Regions from separate parts of the Hydrogenovibrio crunogenus genome, predicted to be linked through region 1. Evidence: predicted binding sites of a transcription regulator. Region 1 holds the regulator's gene; each other region holds the start of a gene.
What was found. Region 1 encodes PhoB, which activates phosphate uptake and scavenging genes when phosphate is short. Its sites were predicted from a motif close to GNNTGTCATAAAACTGTCANAT; they were not measured.
Positions count from the first base shown of each region.

Region 1 (7,384 bases):
ATTAAACAAGATGGGAAAGTCCTCGCAACAGGAGAAAATGTTCTTCCAAAAATGCAAAAGCTTGTGGATGATGGACAAGCTATTAATGCTGAAATTAATCATATTGAAAAAGTTGTTCTAGGAGGGATTAACTATGAACTGGAACAACTGCGTTTAGAACAAAAACGCTTAGAGGCGAAAGGCTCATATTCAGATGAAAAGGCACGAGAGCTTGATGAAAAGCGTAAAGAGCTTAATGCTAAGTTTGAATCGCATCAAGCGTCCTTAAAAAAACTGTATAAAGAATCAAAAGATTTAGGTGAAGTTACGCTTGATATTGCGGGTGGAAAAGTCATTCATGTGCCTATTAAATCGATTGTGCGCTTCTGGCAACCCAATAATATGGCGTTGAGTGAAAAAGTTGGTTTTTTCTTTGACTCGATTGGACACTTTTTATTGGATGAACCGCGTGAAGCGAATACCGAAGGTGGGGTTTTTCCAGCAATAATCGGGACCATTACGATGGTGATTCTGATGGCAATCTTTGTCACCCCAATGGGCGTCATCGCCGCCATTTATATGAGCGAATATGCCAGAAACGGATTGGTCTTGAGAACGGTTAGAATTTCCATCAATAACCTTGCAGGAGTGCCCTCTATTGTATTTGGTATCTTTGGGTTGGGATTCTTTGTTTATATTATAGGGGGGTCAATTGATGAACTCTTCTATAGTTATGCTTTGCCAAGCCCAACCTTTGGGACCCCTGCCTTGTTGTGGGCCTCTTTGACTATGGCTTTGTTGACTTTGCCTGTGGTTATTGTCTCAACGCAGGAAGGGCTTTCTCGTATTCCAAGAGCTTTAAGAGAAGGTGGTCTGGCCTTGGGTGCGACCAAATCAGAAACCATTATGAAAATTGTGCTTCCTATGTCGATGCCTGCAATTATGACAGGGTTGATTCTGGCAGTTGCTCGTGCAGCGGGGGAAGTGGCCCCGTTGATGTTAGTCGGAGTGGTGAAATTAGCGCCTGAGCTGCCTATTGATTTGAATGCTCCATTTGTGCATTTGGATAGAAAATTTATGCACCTTGGTTTTCATATTTATGATGTAGGCTTCCAGAGTCCCAATGTTGAAGCTTCTCAGCCTTTAGTGTATGCCACATCATTATTATTGGTATTAATCATTGTCGGCTTGAATTTAGGGGCGATTACCATTCGTAATAAGTTAAGAGAGAAATACAAAGCCTTGGATAATTAAGCTTTGAGCCATTAAAAATTTATTGAAAATAGAATTTAAGAAATAGGAATTTTGTTATGAGCGAACAAAATATGAGTATTGCGATTGATCGTCACCACCGTGGAATGACTTTGGACAGTGAGCAAACCGCCATTGTCGTTAAGAACTGGAATCTATATTATGGATCAAAGCAAGCCTTACACAATATTACGATGAAGCTACCGCAAAACCGTGTCACCGCTTTTATTGGGCCATCTGGGTGTGGTAAATCGACCTTATTGCGTTGTTTTAATCGAATGAATGATTTGATTGACATTGTCAGCGTAGAGGGAGAAATGCTACTGCATGGTGAAAATATGTATGCCAAAGAAATGGATGTGGCAGCGTTAAGACGTCGTGTGGGTATGGTGTTTCAGAAACCAAACCCGTTTCCTAAGTCTATTTATGAAAACGTTTGTTATGGTTTACGCTTACAGGGTATTAATGATAAAAATGTGTTAGATGAGACGGTAGAGTGGGCATTGAAAGGTGCAGGGCTTTGGGAAGAAGCCAAAGATCGTTTGGATGAAAATGCATTGGGACTTTCTGGCGGACAACAACAGCGTTTGTGTATTGCTCGTGCTATTGCCATCAAGCCGGAAGTGTTGTTACTGGATGAGCCAACTTCTGCATTGGATCCAATTTCGACATTGGCCATTGAAGAACTTATCTTTGAATTAAAGAAAGATTTTACAATTTTGATTGTGACGCATAATATGCAACAAGCAGCAAGGGTTTCGGACTATACCGCATTTATGTATATGGGAGACTTAATAGAGTATACCGATACGGATTCACTCTTTACGAACCCTCAAGTTAAACGCACCGAAGATTATATCTCTGGTCGTTACGGCTAGTCTTTTTATTGGGTTAAAATAACAATAAGTAAGGAGTTTACGCATGGATAAGCAAGAATTTAGCACACATATTTCTGAAATGCTGAATCGAAATCTGGAAGATTTATTCAACCACATTCTAGAAATGGGTGGGATGGTTGAACGCCAACTTGAAAATGCGCTTCAGTCTTTGGGCAGCTCAGACATTGATAAAGCACAGGAAGTGATTTCGTTTGACAAAGCAATCAATCAAGCGGAAATGGAAATTGACCGTTTGTGCGCCAAAGTACTGGCTCGCCAGCAACCTACTGCATCTGATTTACGTTTGATATTGGCTGCGATTCGTATCGCGATTGACCTTGAAAGAATGGGCGATGAAGTGGTGAAGCTTGCCAAAATGGTTCTTGTTTTCGGTAAGCATGATGGCGTGAAATGTTCAGATATCCAAGGCTATCCTGAGTTGGTTGATATTTCAAACCGTTCAAGTGTGATGCTTAAAATGACATTGGATTCTTTCGCCAGAGTGTCAACCGATGGCGTTGGTAAAGTCATTCGAGAGGAAGAAGTGATTGATGATATCTTCAAAAAAATAGAAAAAGATCTTAAAGAGTCATTAAAAACATCCCCGGATAAAATCGAATGTTTAATGGAAATGATTATTGCATTAAGAGCGGCCGAGCGCGTTTCAGATCATGCCAGAAATATTGTTGAAAGTATTTTGTATCTGGTTCAAGGTGATGATGTTAGAAACCTGGATGAAGCTCGGTTGAATGAACTATTAAAAACATTAGAGTCACCGAAAGGATAATCCAGTATGGCTGAGCAATGCATTTTAGTTGTGGAAGATGAGGCAGCGATTCGTGACATGTTAAGTTTCACCTTAACCGCTGCAAACTATAAAGTCATTGAGGCACCAAATGCAGAGCAAGGCTGGAAATTGCTGCTTGAGCATCAACCCGACTGTGTATTATTAGACTGGATGCTTCCTGGTGTGTCAGGAATCTCTTTGGCACAGCGAATTCGTCAAAATGATCAAACAGCCACCACGCCCATTATTATGCTGACTGCACGAGGAGAAGAAAATGATCAAGTGCAAGGCTTTGAGTCTGGCGCAGATGATTATGTGGTTAAACCCTTTTCTCCAAGAGCGCTGGTCGCACGAGTGAAAGCTTTATTACGGCGCCAATCTCCTGAAAAAAGCACCTTAGATTTGATTAAAACCGGGCCACTTAAACTGGACCTGTCCAGCTATCGTTTTACAGTGAATGATGAAGAAGTTAAACTGGGGCCGACAGAATTTAAATTAATGCAGTTCTTTATGACGCATTCAAACCGCGTTTATACACGGGTTCAGTTACTGGATCAGGTTTGGGGTGAAAATGTCGTTGTAGAGGAAAGAACGGTTGATGTTCATATCCGACGTTTAAGAAAGCTATTAGATCCGGTCGGAGCTGCGGATTATATTCAAACCGTCAGGGGAGCTGGCTACCGTTTCTCCGTCGATTAAGGAGCGTTAGCGTCAGTGTCGAAAGGAATTTCTAGAGAACTAACCTGGATCGTGGCAGGTTTATGGATTGCTCTTTTCTTTGGCTGGGCAACCGATTTATGGACAATCACCCTTTTAGCCTATTTTCTCTTTTATGTTGCCCGCCAACTTTATAGTATCAAACGCTTTGAACAGTGGATGAAAGGGTCAACTAAAGTTCCTTATCCACCAAGTTCCGGTTTGTGGGGAGAGCTGAGTTACTTAGTGTCTCGCAAACAGCGTTCGCTTGAAAAGCACGCAGACCTACAATTTTACAAATCAGAACAATTCTTAGCCGCTTCCATGACGATTCCGGATGCGATCATTTCCTTAAATGAATATAACCAGATTGAGTGGTTTAATAAGTCCGCTAAAAAAATCTTCAAACTCAAGCACAGCGATACCGGGCGTAAAATTGAAACCTTGTTTCGTCATCCGGATTTTATTCAGTATTTAAAATCAAAACATTATGGCAAAGGGATGATTTTGCAATCCTTAAACGGAATGCCTAGAGTGTTTAATATCAAACTGTTTCCATATTTTAAAGAACATAAACTTTTGATTGTGAAGGATATTCATGAGCTGTATAACTTGGCTCAGATTAGGCGAGATTTCGTGGCCAACGCTTCGCATGAATTACGGACGCCATTAACCGTGTTGAATGGCTATCTTGAAGTCATGATTGACAGTATTGAACCTTCATCAACCTGGCAAAAACCGTTGGAGCAGATGCATCAGCAGTCTTATCGAATGCAATCCATTATTGATGACCTGTTGACGCTGTCTTCCATGGAGTCGGAAACGATCACCGGGAAGCAAAAACAAGTGAATGTGCCGCAAATTTTGCAGGAAATGCATATTGATGCGGAACAAATGAGCCACGGCAGACACTCGATTGATTTTAAAGTCGACATGAATTTGGCTTTAAAGGGATTTGAAGAGCCGTTAAAAAGTGTGTTTATGAACTTAATTTCAAATGCCATTCGTTACACGCCAGAAAATAAATCCATTGAAGTGCGTTGGTATCATGACAAAAGAGGCGCGCATTTTGAAGTGCAAGACCATGGCATTGGGATCGCGCAAGAGCATTTGAGTCGTTTAACTGAGCGTTTTTATCGGGTGGATACGGCTCGTTCAAGAGACACTGGCGGAACAGGACTGGGTCTTGCCATCGTAAAACACATTCTGGAAAGGCATCACGCTAAATTAGTCGTGACCAGTCAGCTGGGAATAGGGTCTGTCTTTCGATGTGACTTCCCAAATAGAGCGGTGATTCTATTACAGGACTCCGACAGTGAGTCGCGGGATAAAAAAATACCTAGTCGAAGCTAGGTATTTTATAAGAAACGTATATCATTGACACATTACGGAAGCATCATTCCTCGAATGGTGAAATAGATGATGGCTGCTAGCATGGCTGAAGCCGGTACGGTGATGATCCAAGCGGCGACAATTTTTAAAAATGCAGAGCGTTTGACCAACTCTTTTTGATATACCTTATTTAAAGATTTACGTTCTTTTTTACTCAGTTCTACTTCGGCTTTATGTTGTTTGAGTTCTGCCAGCATGAGTTTCTTTTGCTGAATGCTCGCTTGGCTGAAGCGTTCAATATATTGTTCAATCTCATCATGGTTTGCGCCGTCATGATGATCTCGAATTTGTTGCAAGGTCTTTGCATAGTTACGTTTGAGGTACTCTCGTAGGAAACCGACCCCAAAAATACCACCAACCGCAATATGTGTCGAACTTACTGGTAATCCGAGTTGTGAGGCAATAATCACTGTGATCGCCGCTGCCATGGCAATGGAAAAAGCACGCATTTGATCCAGCTCAGTGATTTCGGAACCCACGGTTTTAATTAATTTTGGACCGAACAGTAACAGCCCTAAACTGATCCCGATGGCACCAATCAACATGACCCATAACGGAATTTCTGCTTTAGAAGACACCCCATGGCTGTGAATGGCATCGTTAATGGCCGCCAAAGGCCCAACCGCATTGGCGACATCGTTCGCGCCGTGCGCAAAACTTAATAAGGCTGCAGCAAAGATTAGCGGAATGGTGAATAACGTATTAACACCCGACTTGTTGCTTTTTAAGTGTTCAGCTTGTCGAGCAATCATTGGACGAACCGCTAAATAAATAAAGCTTGCGATGGCTAATCCGACGATGGCAGCGGTTAAAAAATCGACTTTCCAGACTTTTTTAAGCCCTTTTAAAATCAGATAGGTTGAAAAGGCCCAAGCCATGATAGCGACGAGTATGGGAACCATTTTTTTCGCGGCGGTCAGCATATCTGTCTGATAGGTTATGCTACGTTTGATCCAGAATAAAAATAATGCGGCAATCAACCCCCCGATGACTGGCGAAATCACCCAGCTGGCTGCAATGGCGCCCATTTTATCCCAGTTAGCAATATTCCAACCGGCAGCTGCCACACCTGCTCCGAGAACCCCGCCTACAATAGAGTGTGTTGTGGAAACGGGTGCTCCCATTGCCGTCGCCAAATTTAACCAGATGGCCCCTGATAGAAGCGCCGCAATCATTAGCCAGATAAAGGTTTGGCTATCCGTGATAAGGGCCGGGTCAATAATGCCTTTTTTAATGGTGCTGATAACTTCCCCACCGGCAATCAATGCTCCGGAGGATTCAAAGATGGCGGCTAAGATAATAGCGCCTGTTAAGGTGAGTGCTTTAGAACCAACGGCTGGCCCGACATTGTTGGCGACGTCGTTGGCGCCGATATTCATCGCCATGTAACCGCCAATCATAGCTGCAATGACTAACTCGACACTGACTGTCCCTGTGCCCATTTGCAGGTTGGCAGAAAATAACATGATTAAAATAATAAAAAGGAGTGCGGAACCAAAGCGAAACATTTCTTTTCGACTTTTGGAAGTTGCGTCTTCTATATCGTTGATATCACGGAATTCCATAAGTATTTCTCTTTTTATTTGAGCTTCAGGAAAGCGTGAATTGTATAAAAAATTGCATTAAGATTGTGATTATGTAACGGTTTTATTTCAAAAAAGTTCATTTTCTTTCGCTAAATCAAAAAAAGATATGGTGCGAGATGTCATATAACTGTCATTTTTGTTTAATTTGGATGTTACGACCGTGCTTCATAATTCTTTCTGTCAACAAAAAATAACTAATTTCTAATTTTTAGGAGAACGAAGTAATGAAACGCAATCTATTAATTGCAATGGGACTAGCTGCAGCAGTTGTCTCTAACCCTGTTTTTGCCGCTGGTGTTGATTCTAATATTCCAGATTACAAGAAAGTTTCTGGTGTTTCTGGAAACCTATCTTCTGTCGGGTCTGATACCTTAGCAAACCTAATGACACTTTGGGCGGAAGAGTTCAAGCGTACTTACCCTAATGTGAACATCCAGATTCAAGCGGCTGGTTCTTCTACTGCACCTCCAGCTCTAACGGAGTCAACGTCAAACATTGGTCCTATGAGCCGTAAAATGAAGTCTAAAGAAACAGCTATGTTTGAGAAGAAGCATGGTTATAAGCCAACAGCAATCGGCGTTGCAATTGATGCGTTAGCAGTTTACGTTAACAAAGACAACCCAATCAAAGGACTGACAATTCCACAAGTGGATGCCATTTTCTCTTCAACTCGTAAGTGTGGTTCAAAAGAAACGATTACAACTTGGGGCCAAGCTGGTTTAACAGGGGATTGGAAAAACAAATCTGTTCAGCTTTATGGACGTAACTCAGTTTCTGGAACTTACGGTTACTTTAAGAAGAAAGCGCTTTGTAAA
Region 1 covers NZ_CP032096.1:608,914-616,297, forward strand. Annotated here, with positions in the region: gene pstA (phosphate ABC transporter permease PstA) at 1-1,233, shown strand, start outside; gene pstB (phosphate ABC transporter ATP-binding protein PstB) at 1,290-2,108, shown strand; gene phoU (phosphate signaling complex protein PhoU) at 2,152-2,895, shown strand; gene phoB (phosphate regulon transcriptional regulator PhoB) at 2,902-3,594, shown strand; gene phoR (phosphate regulon sensor histidine kinase PhoR) at 3,610-4,944, shown strand; gene GHNINEIG_RS02850 (inorganic phosphate transporter) at 4,977-6,548, opposite strand; gene GHNINEIG_RS02855 (PstS family phosphate ABC transporter substrate-binding protein) at 6,794-7,384, shown strand, end outside.

Region 2 (7,384 bases), 1.1 Mb from region 1:
ACACCCGAACGGCTCCATTTCTTATAGTGAGCGAGATGTATACGGCTTAATCCAAGTGGTCGACAATGAGATTATGAGAAGTCTTTATTTTGACTCTCTTGTGGAACAAAGTCGTTACTATTTCCATGCCCCTTTAACATTGGCATTTGAATATCAATCCGCTCTGTTAGAAGAGACACTGGAGCATGCTCATTCAACATCTGTCCAATCGATCTTAATGCTGGGATTAGGTGGAGGAAGTCTTGCCACTCAGCTACACAGTGTGTTACCTAACTGCCAACAAACTGTGGTTGAACTGCGTGAGGCGGTTATCCAGATTGCCTACCGTTATTTTTATTTACCCGATACCCCACAAATACAACCGATACAAAGTGATGCCAATGACTTTGTCCAGCAAGCAGCGCAACAATATGACCTGATGATTGTCGACCTGTATGACAATGACAGCATGCCTTGGATTTTTAGTGAAGAGACATTTTTATCAAGACTGCATTATTTGGTCTCTGGTTCGGGCCGCATTTTATTTAATTTATGGAAAAGCTCTCCCGATACAACCTTAAAAATCATCCAATTCTGGGAACAACACCGCGGTGCTCATCTCAAAACACGAGAAATCCAATCCAGTGGGAACATCATTCTTTGCGTGGATTTTTAACATCATCAACATCAACAAATCAGCTCGGATTATCTCAGTTAGATATCAATGCCGTAAAAATGAATCCCACAATCCAACCCAAACCGTTAAAATAATTCCCTACGCAGGGGGATATTGACCTACGATATTGCAACCATAGAAAATAACGATAGAATACCCGACAACATAAGCCTTAAAACGGCCGATAAAAACACTGACAACCACCTGATTAACACTAACAACCACTAACTTCATACAAAGCAGGTTAGTCCAAACTTAATTCTCAACCAAAAGACACCGAATTTTATGGCTCTACTTTTTTTGCGCGATATGTTCTTGAGTTACGGAACACACACCCTTTTAAATAAAGTTTCCTTTAAAGTCGAAACCAATGAACGCGTTTGTATCGTTGGACGCAACGGCGAAGGTAAGTCGACTTTATTAAAAGTCATCGAAGGGAGTATTCAGGCCGATGACGGAACCCGGATTGTGCAGGATGGCGTTAAGATCGCAAAACTTCAGCAAGAAGTGCCTAACGATTTAGCGGGTAGCGTCTTCCACATTATTGCCTTAGGATTGGGAGATATTGGTCACCATATTGAAGAATTCCACCGCCTCAGCCATGCCATCTCAGAAAATTATACGGATGAATTAATGGCCAAAATGACCAAAGCACAACAAGCCATTGATGCACAGGACGGTTGGGACCTCAATCAAAAAGTGGAAACCATTATTTCCAAGCTGTCATTGCCAGCCGACGCTGAGTTTTCAGCGCTTTCTGGCGGCATGAAGCGTCGGGTCTTATTGGCGCAAGCCCTGATCCAAAATCCGGATATTCTATTACTGGACGAGCCCACCAACCACTTGGACATTCCGTCCATTCAATGGCTGGAAGACTTTCTTAAAAACCTGCAATGCAGCTTGATTTTCATCACCCATGATCGCTCCTTCTTACAGGCGCTTGCAACACGTATTGTGGAAGTGGATCGTGGGCAGTTACATAACTGGGAGTGCGATTACAAAACTTACCTAGAGCGTAAACAAGCACAATTGGAATCTGAAGCCAAAACCAATGCCGAGTTTGATAAAAAACTGGCACAAGAAGAGGTTTGGATCCGTCAAGGCATCAAAGCACGACGCACCCGAAACGAAGGCCGCGTTCGTGCCTTGGAAAAACTCAGGGAAGAACATAAAGCGCGACGCTCACAACAAGGTAAGGCGAATCTGCAATTTAACCAAGGGGCGAACTCTGGTAAACAAGTCATTGAAGTTGAAAATTTATCCTTTGCTTGGCCTGACCAGCCGGTCATTCAGGATTTTTCAACCATGATTTTACGGGGTGATAAGGTTGGGATTATTGGTGCCAATGGATGTGGTAAATCCACCTTACTCAAACTGTTGCTTGGTAAACTTGAACCGCAGTCCGGCACAGTAAAACTGGGAACCAACATTCAGATTGCTTATTTTGACCAGCACCGAGACCAACTCGACGAAAATAAAGTGGTGGTTGAAAGTGTGCTTGAAGAATCGGACTATGTCGAGATCAATGGACAGCGTAAGCACATCATGAGCTATCTGTCCGACTTCTTATTCAGCCCGGAACGGGCCAGACAGCAAGTGAAGGCTTTATCGGGTGGTGAACGCAACCGCTTGTTACTTGCTCGAGTATTCTCCAAACCGTCTAACTTGTTGATTTTGGATGAACCGACCAATGACTTGGATATCGAGACCCTTGAACTGCTAGAAGAATTATTACTCGACTATCCCGGTACCGTCCTGATTGTCAGCCATGACCGGGCTTTCTTAAACAGTGTGGCGACCAGTTCAATCGTGTTCGATGCACCGGGCATCGTGAATGAATATATCGGCGGCTATGATGACTGGTTACGTCAACGCCCTGACCATTTAGCTCAATCTGCCACGCTTGAAAAACAAACCGAAAAAACAGCCAAAGCAACCAGGCCTGGCGAAAATTCATCTTCGGAAGAGGAGAGTAAGGCCTCTAAAAAACCCAAAAAGCTGAGTTATAAAGACCAGCGAGAATACGATGCGCTGCCTCAACAAATAGAAACGCTAGAACAAGAACTGGAAAAATTAAATGAGCAGATGAGTGCACCGGATTTTTACCAGCAAGACAACACACAAGAAGTCATTGACCGTCTAAACACTTGTGAGTCGGAACTTGAAGCCGCATTTGAACGCTGGGAACACCTGGAAGCCCAACTAAACGATTAACGCAAGTTATTGCTCAACGTTTTAAAAAGACGCTGGGGCGAGGCCGACTTGAAAGCTCTTTTTGCCATTTTTTCCAACGGTTCAAGCGAATAAGCAACCGCAGTAATGCTTTGGAAGATGGCGGTTGATCGAGTTGATATTTAAAATACCCTTTTTCAATCAACCCCTGCAGTTCAGACAAATCAGACGCCTGTCGCATTAACACCACAGGCGTAGATAAAATTGTCGGGTTGTCATGGGTCACCTGCCCCCAAACTTCCACGACAGCTTGTGCAAGAGACTGATCGATTAAAACTGCCAAATAAACCCGGCGGGTTGAGTAATGATGCTTTTCGATTTCCGCCGTTACCTGTTTTGCTGTACTCAAGGCAACCACTTCAAGTCCAAATCCTTTAAAGAACTGTCGCAACCGATCCAGTCGCCCCAAGTCCGGATCACATACAATAATGCGTCGTCCCTTTAACCACATTAACGATTGTTTAAGCTGCATACCTCACCCTTTTTAAAGGCGCTTTATCGATAGTTCTTATCATTATCAATAAAGTCAGGTTAAAAAGCTATTAAAAACCAAACGCCTGATCAGTTCCCTTCACTACAAACAATAATAGTTATTAATTGCATTTAAAGAAATTCGCTGTAAAATAATCCATTCATGATGCTATAAAAAAACTCTTAGAAAACGTATCTCAACAAGCTCTAAAATAAGATACAATTTTCACCTACTGTTAAACTGAAATAACGGTTAACGTAACCTTAAAATTTGCTATTTTGCAGGAAATTTGCCCTATGAGCTGTAATGAAAAACACACCTATTCAACTTTTTGCCGTTCTTCGAACAACGCTTTGAAAGAACCGATGTTCTTTGGTCAAAACGTCAATGTGGCGCGCTATGATCAACAAAAACACCCGATTTTTGAAAAGTTGATTGAAAAGCAACTCAGTTTTTTCTGGCGACCTGAAGAGATCGATTTATCTTCAGATCGAGGCGAATATGCTAATTTACCTGAACATGAAAAACACGTTTTCATCAGTAACCTAAAATACCAAACACTATTGGATTCCGTACAAGGCCGTTCACCTAACGTCGCCTTGCTACCGTTGGTGTCGATTCCGGAACTGGAAACCTGGATTGAAACCTGGTCTTTTTCGGAAACCATCCACAGTCGCTCTTATACTCATATCATTCGTAATATCGTATCAGACCCATCTTTGGTATTTGACGACATTGTAACCAATGAAGAAATTGTCAAACGTGCCATCAGTGTGACCGTTTACTACGACAAACTCATCAATCTGACAAATCGTATGTATGCTGAAGAAATCGATTTGGAAAAGGATGATGCCTTCCGTAAAGAAATTAAAACCGCATTGTTCTTAACCATTGTTTCCGTCAACGTTTTAGAAGCGATCCGCTTCTATGTTTCTTTTGCATGTAGCTTCTCATTCGCTGAACGTTCCCTGATGGAAGGGAACGCCAAAATCATTAAACTGATTGCCCGAGATGAAGCGTTGCATTTATCAGGAACGCAACACTTAATCAACATCTTGCGTGAAGGAAAAGATGATCCAGAAATGATGGACATTGCTAAAGAAAATGAAGACAAGGTTTATCAGATTTTCCGTGAAGCGGCAGAACAAGAAAAGGAATGGGCAGATTACTTATTTAAAGATGGATCAATGATCGGGCTAAATGCCGGCATCCTCAAAGATTATGTGGAATACATCACCAATACCCGCATTAAAGCCATCAAACTGGACCCTATTTTTGAAAATAAAAGCAACCCTCTGCCATGGATGAACAACTGGTTAGTGTCCGATAACGTGCAAGTGGCGCCACAGGAATCCGAAATCAGTTCTTATTTAGTCGGTCAGGTCGATTCAACAGTCGATAAAGACGACTTCAACGATTTCGCGCTTTAACCTCACCTTTTCTCTTGGGCTTGTGGCCAGCAAGCCTGCCAATTGTTATAAAACTGTCACATCGCTATCACTTAGGTTTCAAATAAGCTCTCTATACTTGGTTGCATGAAACAACCAAGATATATATTAGCTTTTGTCCGACACGGTGATTACGATCAACGTCCCAATACACCGAGTGCGCTCCAGCCAGGTGCATTGACTCCTATAGGACTCCAACAATCCCTCAAAGCGGCCTTTCAACTACAAACCTTTATCGCCGAAAATACCATCCCGCTTTGTTCAGAAATCGAAAGTTCCAATGCCTTAAGAGCTTGGCAAACCGCCGATCTTATACAATCCGTTCTACAGGTTGAGCACTCAAACACTCTAAGTGTTCATGCCGAAAAGGACTTACATGAACGCTCGGTTGGTGTGATGGCAAATCTCACTATCGCAGAAATCGAAAGCTATCTGGCGCAGGATCCCCGCTTTTCCAATCCGCCCACAAACTGGAAATCTGACAGTCACTATTGCCTGCCCTATGATGGCGCGGAATCATTAATGCAGGCAGGGAAAAGAGTCAAAAACGTCATTGTTCGACATTTCGATGAACTGGTTAAACAAAACCAATCTCAACTTAAAGTCATGGTGGGGCATGGTGCAGCTTTTCGCCACGCTGCTCACCTGTTGGGAATTTTGGAATTTGAGGACATTACCAAACTCTCCATGTATCACGCAAAACCTTTGTTTTTTGAATACTTTCCAGCTTCTGGGCAGTGGAAAAAAATTGCAGGTGAATGGAAAAAAAGACCTGCCATCAACATTTCATTGATTGACTGAGGAAAAATTATGTATGCGTCAAGCGTCATCCCCTGGCAACCTGAATTAACAACGCCTTTACCAGTTGATCGCTGGCTTGCGCCCAGCCAGGACACCTACTTTTTTTGTGACTTACATGCCGATGCAGAAGCTTTTTTAAGATCACTTAAACTCAGCTATCTAGTGACTCTCGACAGTACAGTTGAGTCTATTGAGCTCACCACTAAAGGAATGCACGGTCAAATTATTATCGGAGGCGACTGCTTTGACAAAGGTCCCAGTAACCTTGCGCTATTTAAATTGATTCAGCAACTCAGACAAACACATTGCGATTTGATTCTGCTTGCCGGTAACCATGACGTCCGTATTTATGCTGGTTTACTGGCTATCGATTTTATGGACAACCCAAAGCAAGCTCACTTCTTTGTTCGAATGGGCAGAAAGACAGTCAGCCTGCTTAGCGAAATTTATCATGAATACTGCCAAGACATGACGCCCTGTTCTTTAAGTGAGGCAGAGATAAAGGCCGTCCTATTACCGCCCAAAAACTGGTTTCGTACCTTTCCTGAATCGGTCAAAGACGATCTTTCTTTTCAAAAAATCCAGAAAGAAATACGCCAGATTGAAAAAAAACAAACCGATTTTATCCAAGCATGTTTCGAACATGGCTTGACACTGACACAAGTTTATCAAGCCGCACAGATGGCAAAGCACTTATTTATCGACCAGGATGGAGAGTTTGCCTGGTTCTTCCAAAATATGGATTTAGTCCATGTTTCTGGCAGCTATTGTTTCAGTCATGCCGGTTTGGACGACCAATTTGCAGAGAAAATGAAATATGACTCTATTGAACGTTTAAACCAACAATTCCGCCGCCAAATGCAAGCTGGCCAAATTTTTGAAATGTATTACAGCGAATTCGGCAATGTTTTTCGAACCAAATACCGAGACAATGACTGGCCACTGACCGAAAAAGGGGCGTGCTCGTTAAAGCAAAACAAGATTTTTGCGATGGTGAATGGTCACCGCAGCCATCAACAGGGACAACAACTTTTTGTTCGTCAAGGGCTGTTAAATTTTGAGTGTGACACCTTGATAAATACAAATTGTCGTCGAAAATCTAACATACAAACCCTTGGGGAAGCTGTTACAATTTTCTATTCAGATGGGATGGTATCAGCTTTAAGCAGTGATTTCCCTGCAACAAAACAATTTCATCCCAAGCAGCTTAAGCAACACTAAGCGTTCTAAAGGTTACCAATATGGCAAAAAAAGATAAGTACTTTGAACATGAATCCTTACAGGATAAAGATTCCATTACCAGTTACCTGAAAGCGATCACACAAGGATTTAAAAAAGGCGCCATTGAATTCAGCGACGAAGAAGACGACTTCATTCTGACGCCTCAAAAGTTGGCTAATTTAAGAATTAAAGCTAACCAGACCAAAAAAGGACAAACACTGAATATTAAAATCAGCTGGTCTTCTGATCAAAGCAGTGACTTTGAAGAGTCACCGTTATTCATTGATCCCAAGAAACCTAAAAAGTAATCCGATAACAGATACCGATTTATGCAGATACTCACCGAACTTTACGACCCCTTACGGTTTCTGATCATTGAAGTGCAGAAACAACTGGATGCCGTAAATTTATTTTTTGAAACGGGCGAACATAAAGCGGCGGAAATCAGTTTAAAACGCGTCGATTATATCGACAATATTCATGTCAATCTGCTTAACCGAGCATCGGTCTATCTGACAGACAACAATGATGAAGAAACTCAAATTACTGTCCAAA
Region 2 covers NZ_CP032096.1:1,925,971-1,933,354, forward strand. Annotated here, with positions in the region: gene GHNINEIG_RS09215 (spermidine synthase) at 1-655, shown strand, start outside; gene GHNINEIG_RS09220 (ATP-binding cassette domain-containing protein) at 941-2,869, shown strand; gene GHNINEIG_RS09225 (DNA-binding transcriptional response regulator) at 2,883-3,359, opposite strand; gene nrdB (class Ia ribonucleoside-diphosphate reductase subunit beta) at 3,656-4,789, shown strand; gene GHNINEIG_RS09235 (histidine phosphatase family protein) at 4,895-5,608, shown strand; gene GHNINEIG_RS09240 (metallophosphoesterase family protein) at 5,618-6,829, shown strand; gene GHNINEIG_RS09245 (amphi-Trp domain-containing protein) at 6,850-7,137, shown strand; gene GHNINEIG_RS09250 (aminoglycoside phosphotransferase family protein) at 7,159-7,384, shown strand, end outside.
Region 2: a site for PhoB is predicted at 4,830-4,851, ahead of GHNINEIG_RS09235 (histidine phosphatase family protein). Genes of this name have one in related genera too.

Region 3 (7,384 bases), 1.1 Mb from region 1:
TTGTACCAACAATTATTGGAACGCTTAAATCAAGATTTACAAGTACTACAACGCACCGCAGCGGCACTGGCCGAAACAGATGTGCTGGTATCTTTAGCCCGCCAAGCCATTAACCTAAACTTAACACGTCCGACTTTAAGCGCGGAACCTGGCATTGATATCAAACAGGGTCGACACTTAACTGTGGAAGCGTTATCAAATCAACCCTTTATTCCGAACGACACCTGTTTTGATGAACAGCGCCGTCTACAAATTATCACCGGGCCCAACATGGGGGGGAAATCAACTTTTATGCGCCAAACCGCTTTGATTGCGATTATGGCGTACATGGGAAGTTTTGTGCCTGCTGAATCCGCAACGCTTGGGCCGATAGATCGTATTTTCACGCGAATCGGTGCTTCAGATGATCTGACGTCGGGACGTTCCACTTTTATGGTGGAAATGACAGAAACCGCAAACATTCTTCACCATGCCTCGCCGGAATCTTTAATTCTGATGGACGAAGTCGGACGGGGCACCTCGACCTTTGACGGACTGGCACTCGCTTGGGCCATTGCTGAACAGATAGCACAAAGCATTCAGGGCTATTGTCTGTTTGCCACCCATTACTTTGAGCTCACGACACTGGTAGAGCAGTTCAACAATACAGTCAACATCCATCTCAGTGCCATAGAGCATCAAGATAAAATTGTCTTTATGCACCAAGTCGAAGAAGGTCCGGCTTCTCAAAGTTACGGATTACAGGTAGCGGCTTTGGCGGGTGTGCCGGCAACCGTGATTGAAAAAGCTAAAACACACCTGCATCGTTTAGAAAATCAAACCGCGACACAGCAACAACCCTCTGGTACAGCCTCTTCAACAGAAGAGCCGGTACAGCAGTTTGACCTATTCGCCCAACCCGCTTTACCGGAAGCTTTAGAAAAGATGCTGGCAGATCTGAAAACTTTATCTGTTGACGATTTAACCCCGAGGCAAGCGCTTGAAAAATTGTATGAAGTCACTAATACAGTTAAAAACGCATCCGAATAACAGAATAACAACCTAAGGATAAACAAAATGGAAGCAATGATTATCGATGTCACTCAGGACAATTTTGACGAAATGGTATTAAACAACTCCATGCATGTTCCCGTTCTGGTTGATTTCTGGGCCCCATGGTGTGGGCCTTGTAAACAAGTCATGCCGATGCTGGAAAAACTCGCGCATGACCTTGCTGGACGATTCATCCTGGCAAAAGTGAATACTGAGGAACAACAAGAGCTGGCGAACAAATACCAGATTCGCAGCATCCCAAGTTTTAAAATTTTCCACCAAGGCCAAATGGTTCAGGAACTTCAAGGCGCACAAACCGCTTCTGCTTTCAGAGAAGCGTTAGAGCCTTACTTAAAACCAGACTTGTCTGAAGATTTAAGACAGCAAGCGCAACAAGCATTTAATGCGGGTGAGTATGATCAGGCAATCAAATTACTGGGAGATGCATCTCAAGCCAACCCAAATAACTTCCGCATTCATTTAGACTTGGCGAAAATGTACTTCCAAAGCGGGCATTTGGACAAGGCCGAAGCCTTAATGGAAAAATTACCGGATGAAGCCAAACAATCAAAGGAAGGAAAATCTTTACAAGCGTTATTTAAATTTACGCAAATTGTGGCAAACGCAGATGACATTGAAACCGTACAAAAAACGTTACAGAACGACCCGAACAATGCAGAAGCACTTTATCATCTTTCGGGGTATCTGATGCTACACAATCATCCCGACAAAGCGATGAGCTGTTTACTCAAACTCTTCTCAGTGGCGCCCGACTATCAAGATGGTGTGGCGAAAAAGACCTTGATTGAAACGTTTGAAATGTTACAAGATGAGCGCCCTGAACTGGTAAACACCTACCGTCGACAATTACAGAACTTACTTTTTTAGGAGCCCCATGACCCTTACGCAACAACAACTCCAAGCCCTTCCCGTTTTTGGTATTGCCGGTAACTTTGCCGAGCATTTAGGTCAGGCAGGAGAAGACGCTGATTTTGTCGACATTCAGACTGAAGAAGAGAATGCGCCCAAAGGCATGTTTCCCATCTACATCCCGGGCAATCCAACATTTTTAGGGACTTATCCACTTTCCAACCAAACCATTCAGGCAGATTTCTCGCACCCCATTAACTTGCAGATGGAACCGGAAATTTGTGTTTTGTTCGATGTGTCTTACAACGAGCAAAAACAGGTCACCCAAGTGGAAGCAAAAGCGTTTTCCGCCTTTAACGACTGTTCTATTCGACGTCCGAATGCCAAAAAAATCAGTCAGAAAAAAAACTGGGGGGAAGCATGCACAGGCTTGTCTAACCAATGGATTGAAATTGATCGTTTTGAAAAAGGGGGTATTTTAGACAACTACCATATTGCGTCCTATTTGAAACGTGGGGATGAAATCAAACAATACGGGGTCGACAGTCCGGTTCTCGGCTATAACTACTTTTATCAGAAACTTTCTCAGTGGATTGTCAAAACCTTGAACTCACAATCAGATTTTGGCCCGCTGGAAAATCTCACTGACTTGTTAAAAGAAGCAAATTATCCGGAACAGTTGATTGTCACGTTAGGCGCCACCCGTTATACCGAATTTGGAGAAACCGGTTTTTTGAAAGCGGATGACCAAATCGGTATCTTTGTTTATGACCAATCTCATCACAAGGCGTCCGACATTCCGAATTTATTTCAGCACCCCGAAAAAATTCCTGAAAATTTTTCAGGTTCTGCCCTCATCCAGTCGGTTTCTGAAGACTAAACCACACCTAAGCTTTTGTTTTTCAAAGTAATGACATGCAAACGTTCTCTATAAACGTTTGCATGTCATTTTCCCAAAATTAAGGTTTACATTTCAATTAAAAGCCGTCAAAATCCATCATTAAGAAACAAAACAAAACTTGTCGGAAATGCACGGGGCAACCGGCTTTTATCCAACCACCACAAAACAGCTTTTTGGCAAAAAGGCGAATCATTTTCAATCAAGTCGAACCTTTTCAAGTTCAGACTTAACCTAACTGTAAGGACATTTTTATGAATCTTGGTTTCATTTTTGAAGAATGGGAAACAATTACCCCAGCCAAAAATTCAACATTACGCATTATTAAAGAATGTTTAGAACGCGGTCATAAGGTTTCGATTCTTTATCCGAGCAATCTAACCGTTCGCAACAATGTCACTCATGGTTATGTGAAACGTATTTTGCCAATGGAAAAAATTCCAGACAATATCTTACAGTTTTACAAGAAAGTAAAATTCGAACAAAAAATGATGCCGCTACACGGCTTGGATTGCATTATGTTTCGTCGTGATCCACCAATTGATCCAATGGTGTTCAACTTCTTGGATTCGGTTAAAAATGAAGTGGTCATCATCAATGATGTGGACGGAATGCGTAAAGCGAACAACAAACTATACACCACGACATTCAATGATCCGAATAACAACTTTTTACCGATTACCCATGTTTCTAAAAGCAAGGAATATATTCGCCAACGCATTGATGACATGCCTGGGGACAAGGTCATTCTAAAACCGTTAAATGCCTCTGGCGGGCATGGCGTGATTGTATTGGAAAAAAATGCTCAAACCAGTATCAACTCGATTCTGGACTTCTATATCGACAGCCAGAATAAAAGTTATGTGATTGTTCAAGAGTATATTGAAGGCGCAGAAGAAGGCGACGTTCGAGTTTTAATGCTGAATGGTAAGTTCATTGGTGCTTATAATCGTAAGCCTCCAGAAGGCGACGTGCGGGCCAACATTCAGATTGGTGGCACCGCTCACAAATATAAAATGACCGACTCTCAAATGGCGATTTGTCGAAAAATCGGCCCCAAGCTGGCAGCGGACGGATTATATTTTGTCGGTGTCGACATGATTGGCGACAAAATCCTGGAAGTAAACGTATTGAATCCAGGGGGGATTACGAATGTGAATGCCTTGAACAAAGTTAAGCTTCATAAAAATGTCGTCGACTTTATCGAAGAAAAAGTGAATGAAAAAGAAGAAAAACATGCCGAGCTGGAATTCCTATTAAAACGTATCAGTGAATTCAGACACGCTGAAACTTACGGTGAGGAATAACAGTCATTTTTGCCCAGGCCTGGTTATTTTTTAACCGGCATGAGGCTTGAATTGCATTAGATTTGGGAACCTCAATGACAAAAGCAAAAGCACGCCATATCCTCGTGGAAACCGAAGCGGAATGCCTGGCACTCAAACAACAGATCAACGATTTTGAAACGTTTGACCAACTTGCCAGAGAGTATTCTTTATGCCCTTCCGGACGAGTGGGTGGCGACTTAGGTATTTTTGGTCCCGGAAAAATGGTACCCGAATTTGATCAAATCGTCTTTAATGAAACCATTGGTGAAGTACACGGACCGATACCAACTCAGTTTGGCTACCACTTAATTTGGATTACCGACCGAAAATAACCTGGGGGGACCCCCTTTTAAAATAAACTCCAGTGTAAATGAGACAGAATTAAAGTTCCCCATACCAGTAAACAAAATCCCATCATCACAAAAACAGCGGCAGACCCCATATCTTTCGCCAGTCCAGAAAGTTCATGCCACTCCTGACCATGCCGATCCACCACCATTTCAATCGCTGTATTCAATAATTCCACCACCAGTAATAAAATGACCGACCCAATGAGCAGAATAAATTCAATCGCTTCATTCGACAGCCACATGGCTACTGGCGTTAGTACCAACAATAATAAAAGCTCCTGGCGAAAGGCTGCTTCATTTTGATAACACGCTTTTATACCTTGCCATGAATAGCCCGCGGCTTTAAAAATTCGAACCAATCCCCTGTGACCAGGTTTCATTCAATACTCCTTAATCAATTATCAACCCTATCAAGAGTTCGTCTGGTGACCAATTTCGACCCATTGCAATAATTTCATATCACCGTCCTGAGTTTCGACAATGGCAGTGCAAGACTCGACCCAATCACCGCAATTTAAGTATTCAATCCCTTCAATATCACGAATTTCTGGATGATGGATATGACCACAGATCACGCCCTTATAGCCTCGTTTTTTACAGTCTTGCACCACGACCTCTTCATAGGCGGTAATGAAAGAAACTGCCGATTTGACCTTTTGTTTAATAAATGCTGATAAAGACCAATAGCCCAAACCACACTTATGTCGAATACGGTTGAAATAACGATTCAAAACAACCAGACTTTCGTACCCCCAGTCCCCAATTACCGCGAGCCATTTTTGGGTTTGAATGACACTGTCATATTTATCGCCGTGAATCACCAGAATGCTATCTCCAGTAACCGTTTGATGCACGGCTTCGTCGGTTAACAAGATATTACCAAAATCGACCCCTGAATAACGGCGCAGAAAATCATCATGATTTCCTGTCACAAACACCACTTCCGTGCCACGCTTGGCTTTGGTGAGAATGCGACGGATCACATTGGTATGTTCCTGTGGCCAATAGATTCGTTTTTTCAGACGCCAGCCATCAATAATATCGCCCACCAGATACAGTTTTTCACATTGATTGTATTTTAAAAATTCCGATAAGAAATCGGCTTTGGCACCACGCGACCCTAAATGGACATCGGAAATAAAAATACTGCGATAGTGAGAGGTTTGATGATTGTTTTCTGCAACAATTAAATCATCAGTTTCTATATTCTCCATCCAGTCTGGCATGCTTGACAAAGGCATCTCTTTCATAAACAACCCATCTACTTTTGATAATTCTGGGCAAGTTTAGCGAGGCCGATCTATTTAAAAATGACGCTTTAGTGACAATTAAATGACTGAAAATAAAGTATTTTTCATATTTTATTCATCTTACATTCAAATACTCACATTACGGTAAAAGGAAATGCAATCGTCCATCAACATACTAATTCAACGATTCTTAAAAGTGGCTTTATGATCAATACGCACAACCAAAACACTCAACAAACAAGTTCATTAAATGCCAGAGGTATTCAGCGACTTACTCTGGTGTCTGATGCCTGGCAGCCGCAAATGAATGGGGTGGTGACCACGCTGACTCAACTTGTTCAACAACTGCATAAATCGGGGGTTGAAGTTGATGTCATTCACCCAAACGATTACGCCACAATGCCCTTACCCACCTACCCTGAAATTCCGTTTGTATGGCGAGCAAAAGACTTGGAAAAACGAATGACACGCTTTAATCCAGACGCAATACATATTGCCACAGAAGGCGCTTTAGGCTGGAGAGCCAGGCGCATTGCCTTAAAAAACCGGCTACCTTTTACTACGGCCTATCACACCAAATATCCGGAGTATATCCACGAACGATTTCCTATCCCAGCTCGTTGGATATACCATATTTTAAAATGGTTTCATCGACCTGCTTATAACACGTTTGTACCCGCCCCTTCGATCTTGAATGAATTAAAACGCAAAGGGTTTCCTCATCTTGTATTAATGACCCGCGGAGTCAATACTGAACTATTCAATCCGAACCGAGCGCTTAACCAGAAGCAATCACAGCAAACACCTTGCTATTTATATGTAGGACGCGTGGCACCGGAAAAAAACATCACGGCCTTTTTAGACCTTGAGCTTCCTGGACAAAAAATTGTGGTAGGAAAAGGCCCCGATCTGGAAAACCTGAAAAAGACTTATCCTGATGTTGATTTCGTTGGCCCAAAAGAAGGATCGGAACTGGCAGAATATTACGCCAATGCCAGCGTGTTTGTATTCCCGTCTTTGACGGATACCTTCGGCGTGGTTAACTTAGAAGCGATTGCCTCAGGAACGCCTGTAGCTGCTTTCCCGGTAACAGGGCCAAAAGACATCATTACTCAAGGTGTCAACGGAGTTCTAGATCACGATTTGAAAACCGCTATTGAAAAAGCGAGTTTATTGAAGACTCCCAACAGCATTGCCAACTCCATTCCCGACTATACCTGGCAAGCCGCGACGCAGCAGTTTCTGAACCACTTGGCCATCATTACTAAAGAAACTTAAATTATTACAAAACGGTACGACATTTCTTTAGAATAAAGCTCTCACCATTATCTAAAGAGATGACAATGCCAAAGAATAAAGCCTTACTTCTGTTAGTTGCCGCTTGGGTCGTTGGATTTATCGGTGCCTTGTTAGGACTACTGTTTGACCCCACCTGGTTCAGTCGTTTTGGCAGTCTGGTGGTGCTATTGGCTGTTATGAGTGAGTACACTTTACTGCATGGTGAACTTGCTCGGCTTTATACCAAATTGGATCAAATTTCTGCAGAGGATGATATCCCCGATTTAAGCCCCTCAAGATGGCATCGTAAAAAATTTCAAATGACGCATGTCACCGTCATTTTAGGTACTTTTATCTGGGGATTTGGTGACTTAATCT
Region 3 covers NZ_CP032096.1:1,755,369-1,762,752, forward strand. Annotated here, with positions in the region: gene mutS (DNA mismatch repair protein MutS) at 1-1,029, shown strand, start outside; gene trxA (thioredoxin) at 1,057-1,920, shown strand; gene GHNINEIG_RS08400 (DUF5718 family protein) at 1,928-2,782, shown strand; gene gshB (glutathione synthase) at 3,055-4,107, shown strand; gene GHNINEIG_RS08410 (peptidylprolyl isomerase) at 4,182-4,460, shown strand; gene GHNINEIG_RS08415 (diacylglycerol kinase) at 4,478-4,858, opposite strand; gene GHNINEIG_RS08420 (UDP-2,3-diacylglucosamine diphosphatase) at 4,889-5,728, opposite strand; gene GHNINEIG_RS08425 (glycosyltransferase family 4 protein) at 5,933-7,006, shown strand; gene GHNINEIG_RS08430 (hypothetical protein) at 7,072-7,384, shown strand, end outside.
Region 3: a site for PhoB is predicted at 5,798-5,819, ahead of GHNINEIG_RS08420 (UDP-2,3-diacylglucosamine diphosphatase). Genes of this name have one in related genera too.